2 regions of the Curtobacterium sp. YC1 genome follow, and region 2 is predicted to be linked to the other one. Evidence: riboswitches for the same ligand, from Rfam matches in the RefSeq annotation. Region 2 holds a riboswitch; the other holds the start of a gene.
The links. Region 2 has a riboswitch for thiamine pyrophosphate ahead of thiM (hydroxyethylthiazole kinase). Riboswitches for the same ligand answer to the same signal wherever they lie in the genome.
Positions count from the first base shown of each region.

Region 1 (3,201 bases), 340 kb from region 2:
AGCGTCGACTTGCCGACGCCGTTCGGCCCCGTGACCGCGATGACCTGTCCGGCTCGGACCCGGAGGTCGATCCCGCTCCCGACACCGTGCCGCCCCCGAGCCGTCCCGAGCTCCCGCGCCCGGAGCAGCACCACAGCGCCGTCGCCGAACGCCCCGTCCGTGGCAACTCCGAACGCCTCCTCGCCGAGCGGGCGGAATGCACCCGTCGCTCCCCCGGACTCCCCACACATCCCGCCCGCTCGGCGGGGCGCACGGAGACCCCCTCGTGCCGACCCTCGCTCCGGCTCGGCACCGGGCACCCACACCCCGGCGGCCGTGAGCGCAGCGCCGTGCTCCGCCAGCACCGCGGCGGGCGGCCCGTCGGCGACGACGCCACCACCGGGCTCGAGCAGCACGAGCCGGTCGACCAGGTCGAGCCACGTGCCGATCCGGTGCTCCACCACGAGCAGGGTCGCCCCGGTCTCGTCGAGCAGGGCCCGCACGGCGTCGTGCACCTGCGTGACACCGTCGGGGTCGAGGTTGGCGCAGGGTTCGTCGAGCACGAGCGCACCGGGGCGCATCGCGAGCACTCCGGCGAGCGCCAGGCGCTGCCGCTGCCCGCCGGACAGGTCCGCCGTGGAGCGGTCGAGCGACAGGTGCAGTCCGACGACGTCCAGGGCCGACCGCACGCGCTGCCACGTCTCGTCGCGCGGGACGCCGGCGTTCTCGCACCCGAAGGCCACGTCGTCGCCGAGTCGGGACATCACGGTGTGCGCCTCGGGGTCCTGCATGACGAGGCCGACGCGCCCGCGGACCGCGCGGGGGTCGGCTCCGTCGACGAGGAGCGATCCGTGCACGGATGCCGCGGTGTCGTCGGTGGCGTCGGGCTCGTCGGGCAGCACGCCCGCGACCGCGCGCAGCAGCGTCGACTTGCCGGCACCGGACGGCCCGACGACCGCCACCCGCTCCCCCGGCTCGACGGTCAGGTCGACGCCGCGAACAGCCCACGCGTCCCGCTCCGGGTAGCGCCAGCCCCAGTCACGGAAGGCGATGCGCGCCCCGCGGACGTCGGTTCCTGCGTCGGCGTCCCCGCCTGTGGAGGGCGACGACGCCGACGGGGTGCGCTCCGTCACACCCGGGCGCGGGGCTCGCGACGGCTGTGCTCGCGGCCGACGGCGAAGGACGACAGCACTCCGGTGCGCGCGAGCGCCCGGACGACGAGCCACGACCCGACGCCGGCGATCACCGCGCCGGAGATGATCGCGCAGACGACGTAGACGGCCTTGAAGGCGGCGTCGAGCGCGGGGTACCAGAGGACGATGTCGTTGATGCCGAGCGCGAGACCCGCAGCGGCGCCCGCGAGCACCACGACCGGCAGGCGGTACACCCGGTACAGGAACAGTGCGAGGACGATCTCGGCGCCGAGTCCCTGGACGAGCCCGGCCTCGAGCGTCAGCCAGCCCCACGTGGTGCCGAAGAGCGCCTCGACCGAGGCGGCGACCATCTCGCCGTAGAGCGCGGCTCCCGGCTTGCGGACGACCAGGGCGACGATGGGTCCGGCGAGCAGCCAGACGCCGCCGAACAGGGCCTTCGTGCCGGGCAGCACCAGGTCCATGCCGGCGCTGATCGGCGCGTACCCGAACTCCCAGAGCCGGAAGACGACCCCGAGGGCCACGGCGAGGACGCTCGCGACGACGATGTCGACGACCCGCCACCGCAGCGATCGCCGCGGAACGGTGGAGACGGGTGCAGACGTGCGTGCAGACATGGTTCTGACTCCTCCCTGCGCCGGCATGATCCGGATCAGGTTCGACGGTCGGAGCGCCGTTCGCTCCCTCTCAGCCCGGCGGTCCCGGACTCCCGTGTGTGTGCCAGCAGTCTAGACGCGGTCGCGACCGCGTGACGCCAGGACGCAACCGGAGGCCCGTGGCGGCGTCGCCACGGGCCTCCGGTTGCGTCAGGTGGTCACTTCTTGAGCGCGCGGACCAGCTTGCGCAGGACACGCCCGGCCACCCACACGAAGGGGATGGCGACGACGATGAGGGAGATCGGGTTCGGTTCGAACACCAGGTCCTTGCCCGGGCGACGGACGTACGCGCCGACCGGGGCCGACGCACCGCCGCCACCACCGCCGCCGTTCTCGTCGTCGCCCCCGCCGCCGCCGAAGCCGAACCAGCTGACGGACACGGGGATGAGGGTCTGGTCGCCGACCTCGACGGGCTCTCCGTAGTTCGTGGAGACCCCGACCGGGCGGACCTTGTCTGCGAGCAGCGTGACGATGTTGGCCATGCGCGAGACGGTACTCGTCCGTCCCTCCACAGGCCGGGACCCGTCTGCGACGTCCACAGCTGGGGCTTGTCTGCGGACGTGGACGGGCGGCGCCGATATGTTGGCGACACCCACACCTGGAGGACCGTTTGCACACCTGGCCCGGAAACCCGTACCCGCTCGGGGCGACCTACGACGGGAGCGGCACGAACTTCGCGCTCTTCAGCGAGGTCGCCGAGCGTGTCGAGCTCTGCCTGTTCGATGACGACGGCAACGAAGAGTGCGTCCGCCTGCTCGAGGTGGACGCCTACGTCTGGCACGCCTACCTGCCGAACGTCGGCCCCGGCCAGCAGTACGGCTTCCGTGTCCACGGAGCGTACGACCCGGCGACCGGCTCGCGAGCCAACCCGTCGAAGCTCCTGCTCGACCCGTACGCCAAGGCGACCAGCGGCGAGATCGACTGGGACCAGTCGCTGTTCTCGTACACCTTCGGTGACCCCGACTCGACCAACGACGAGGACTCCGCGTCGCACATGATGAAGGGCGTCGTGATCAACCCCTTCTTCGACTGGCAGGGGGACCGTCCGCCGCGCACGCCGTACGGCGAGACGGTCATCTACGAAGCGCACGTCAAGGGACTCACCGAGACCCACCCGGACGTGCCGGAGGAGCAGCGCGGCACGTACGCCGGCGTCTCCCACCCCGCGGTCATCGAGCACCTGCAGCGCCTCGGCGTCACCACGCTCGAGCTCATGCCGGTGCACCAGTTCGTGAACGACTCCACCCTGCAGGACAAGGGACTGTCGAACTACTGGGGCTACAACACGATCGGCTTCTTCGCCCCGCACTCCGCGTACTCGTCGTCGGGCGACAACGGGCAGCAGGTCCAGGAGTTCAAGACGATGGTGCGCGAGCTGCACCGGGCAGGCATCGAGGTCGTCCTCGACGTCGTCT
Region 1 covers NZ_CP066341.1:948,313-951,513, reverse strand. Annotated here, with positions in the region: gene I8920_RS04590 (ATP-binding cassette domain-containing protein) at 1-1,112, opposite strand, end outside; gene I8920_RS04585 (ECF transporter S component) at 1,109-1,747, opposite strand; TPP riboswitch at 1,742-1,853, opposite strand; gene I8920_RS04580 (hypothetical protein) at 1,945-2,268, opposite strand; gene glgX (glycogen debranching protein GlgX) at 2,397-3,201, shown strand, end outside.
Region 1: it holds a riboswitch for thiamine pyrophosphate, as region 2 does, so the genes downstream of both, I8920_RS04585 (ECF transporter S component) here and thiM (hydroxyethylthiazole kinase) in region 2, are expected to answer to the same signal.

Region 2 (3,201 bases):
ACCGCCCCAGGCCGCCACGTACGCCGCCGCGGCGGATCCGGGGTCGGCTGCGGCGCAGATGCCCGACACCACCGCGACGCCCGCGGCACCGGCGGCGCGCAGGGGGTCGACGTCGTCCAGGGTGACCCCGCCGATCGCCACGCACGGCAGGTCGGTCGCGGCGGCGAGCCGGGCGAAGCCGTCGTGGCCGAGCGCCGGCGGGTGGTCGGCCTTCGTCGCCGTGGGGTGCACGACCCCGACGCCGAGCAGGTCGACGGTGCCGCGGGGGAGCCGCTCGACGGCCGACAGGTGCCCGAGCGTGTTCGCGGTGAGGCCCACGTGCGCACCGGGGCCGAGCAGTGCCCGGGCCGCGGCGACCGGCACGTCGGACTGCCCGAGGTGCACGCCGGCGACCCGGTGCCCGTCCCGCCGGGCAACGAGGGCGACGTCGAGCCGGTCGTCGACCACGACGGCGGCACGGTCGCCCACCGCCCCGGCCACGGCGACGGTGAGCGCGAGCAGGTCCCGCGCCGACGCGTCCTTGTCGCGCACCTGCACGATCCGCACCCCGGCCTGCACCGCGGCCCGGACGACGCCGAGCACCCCGACGCCGTGCCGGTCGGCCAGGGCTCCGTCGGTCACCAGGTAGACGCCGAGGTCGCGCCGCTGCCCGGTCACGCCGGCACCGCCGCGGACTCGACGGTGATCCGGGCCGTCCGCACGACCTGCTCCGGGGTCAGCGACGCCAACCGGTCGAGGAACAGCGGCTGGAACGAGCCGGGTCCACCGGCCTCCTGCGCGGCGAGCTCCGCGGCGATGGTGTGCACCGCGGTGGCGGCGACCGCGGCGGCTCCGGCGTCGTCCGGCGACACCGCGGTGAACGCGGCGACCACCGCTCCCAGGGCGCAGCCGCCCCCGGTGATGCGCGTCAGCAGCTCGGTGCCGTTCGCGACCCGGACCACGCCCGTCGCCGGGGCGACCAGCAGGTCGACGGGACCGGACACGGCCACCGCGTCCACGAGCCTCCCGTCCTGACCCGGAACCGGACCCGGATCGGAACTCGTGACGGCGGCGATCGCAGCGGCGCGGGCGTCCTCGGTGCCCGCGGTGCTGTCGACCCCGCGACCACCGGCCGAGGCGCCGAGCAGCGCGAGCACCTCCGACGCGTTGCCGCGCAGCACCGTCGGGTGCATCGCCAGCAGGTCGCGGGCCAGCGCCGTCCGCACCGGGAGCGACCCGACGGCCACCGGGTCGAGCACCCAGGGCGTCCCGGCGTCGCGGGCAGCGGGCACCGCTTCGAGCGCGGCGACCCGCGGTTCGGCGTGCGGGGTGCCCGTGTTCACCAGCAGGGCGTCGGCGACCCGGGCGAACGGTCCCGCCTCCGTCGCGACGTCGACCATCGCGGCAGAGGCCCCGAGCGCGAGCAGCACGTTCGCCGTGACGTTCTGCACGACGGTGTTCGTGATGCAGTGCACCAGCGGGGCCCGGGCGCGCACGGCCTCGAGCAGTTCGGCGGTCCGGTGGCCCCAGTCGTGGGTGGGCGCAGCGTTCTCCATGGACGATCCCTTCGCGAGTACGAGCTCGAGCAGGTTCGACGGGTGTGATCTCAGCCGCTGGTTGCGGCACCCCGTGTCTCGGGCGACACCGTACACGACGTCCGGTGACGACTCCGAGGCCGGGTCCGAGCACCGTGTGCCAGGGTTGGACCGTGCCAGACTCGACGCCTCCCGGGCCGCCACCCGGCCCCCGCGACCCCGGCGACGCCTGGGCGATCGGTCCGGACGGCACGAAGGCGTGGGGACGCTTCGGCGCCGCGGGCCTGCTCGTCGACGACGGCGCCGGACGCGTGCTGCTGCAGCACCGCGTCGAGTGGAGCCACCACGGGGGCACCTGGGGCATCCCCGGCGGCGCCCGCCACCAGCACGAGGACGCCGTGACGGCCGCGCTCCGCGAGTCCGCCGAGGAAGCCGGCGTGCCGGACGACGCCGTCGACCTGCGCCACACAGCCCTGCTCGACCTGGGGTTCTGGACCTACACGACGGTGGTGGGGCGCGCCTCCCGGCCGTTCGAACCGGTGATCGCCGACCGCGAGAGCCTCGCGCTCTCGTGGATCCCGATCGACCAGGTGGACGCACTCCCGCTGCACCCGGGGTTCGGAGCGTCGTGGCCGGCGCTCCGCGCCGTGGTGACGACCACGCCGCACGTCGTCGTCGACGCCGCGAACGTCGTCGGCAGCACGCCGGACGGCTGGTGGAAGGACCGCGCCGGTGCCGCCTCGCGTCTGCTGTCGTCGGTGACGGCGCTCGCCGCGGACGGGGTCGAGTCGTCGCTGCTCGACCTGCCGTTCGCCCGGTGGTGGCCGCGCTGGACGGTGGTGCTCGAGGGCGAGGCACGTGCAGCGTCCGACCCCGAGGCACGCGCAACAGCCGACCCGGAGGCACGAGCAGCCGCCGTCGAGGTGGTGCGCGCTCCCGGCTCCGGCGACGACGCGATCGTCGAGGCCGCACGACGCGCGGGTGACGCCGGCGACGGGCCGGTCGTGGTCGTGACCGCCGACCGGGAGCTCCGCGCGCGGGTCGAGTCGTCCGGCGCGGCTGTACGTGGACCGGGGTGGCTGCGCGAGCAGACCGACGCACGGAGCCGCCTTCCGCACTGACCGGGACAGCCCTGGTCGGTGCCGGTACGCTGGCGGTCCGTCAACGGAGACGCACACCCCCAGGAGGATCCCGTGGAGCGCATCACCAGGGCCGACGACCGCGTCCACCGCCCCGCAGGGCCGTGGACCCCCACGGTGCACCGGCTGCTCGCGCACCTGCACGAGCAGGGCTTCGTGGCCGCGCCGGAACCCATCGCCCTCGGCGACGCCCTCGAGACGGTGTCGTTCGTGCCCGGGGTCGCGGGGGAGTACCCCTGGACCGAGGACGTCGCGAGCGAGGCTGCCCTGGTCACCAGCGCCCGGCTGCTCCGGCAGTTCCACGACGCCGCCGCCACGTACCCGCGCGAGGACACCGCGGACGTCTGGTCGCAGGCCGACCGCGCCCCGGTCGAGACGATCGTGCACGGCGACTTCGCCCCGTACAACTGCGTGTACGACGGCATCGCCGCCGTCGGACTGATCGACTTCGACACCGCGCACCCCGGGCCGCGCGTCTGGGACGTCGCGAGCGCCGTGTACCGCTTCGCGCCGTTCACCACGGGCGCCGTCGAGGGGGCCACCGCGCC
Region 2 covers NZ_CP066341.1:1,287,163-1,290,363, forward strand. Annotated here, with positions in the region: gene thiE (thiamine phosphate synthase) at 1-657, opposite strand, end outside; gene thiM (hydroxyethylthiazole kinase) at 654-1,535, opposite strand; TPP riboswitch at 1,524-1,619, opposite strand; gene I8920_RS06165 (NUDIX domain-containing protein) at 1,688-2,635, shown strand; gene I8920_RS06170 (phosphotransferase enzyme family protein) at 2,708-3,201, shown strand, end outside.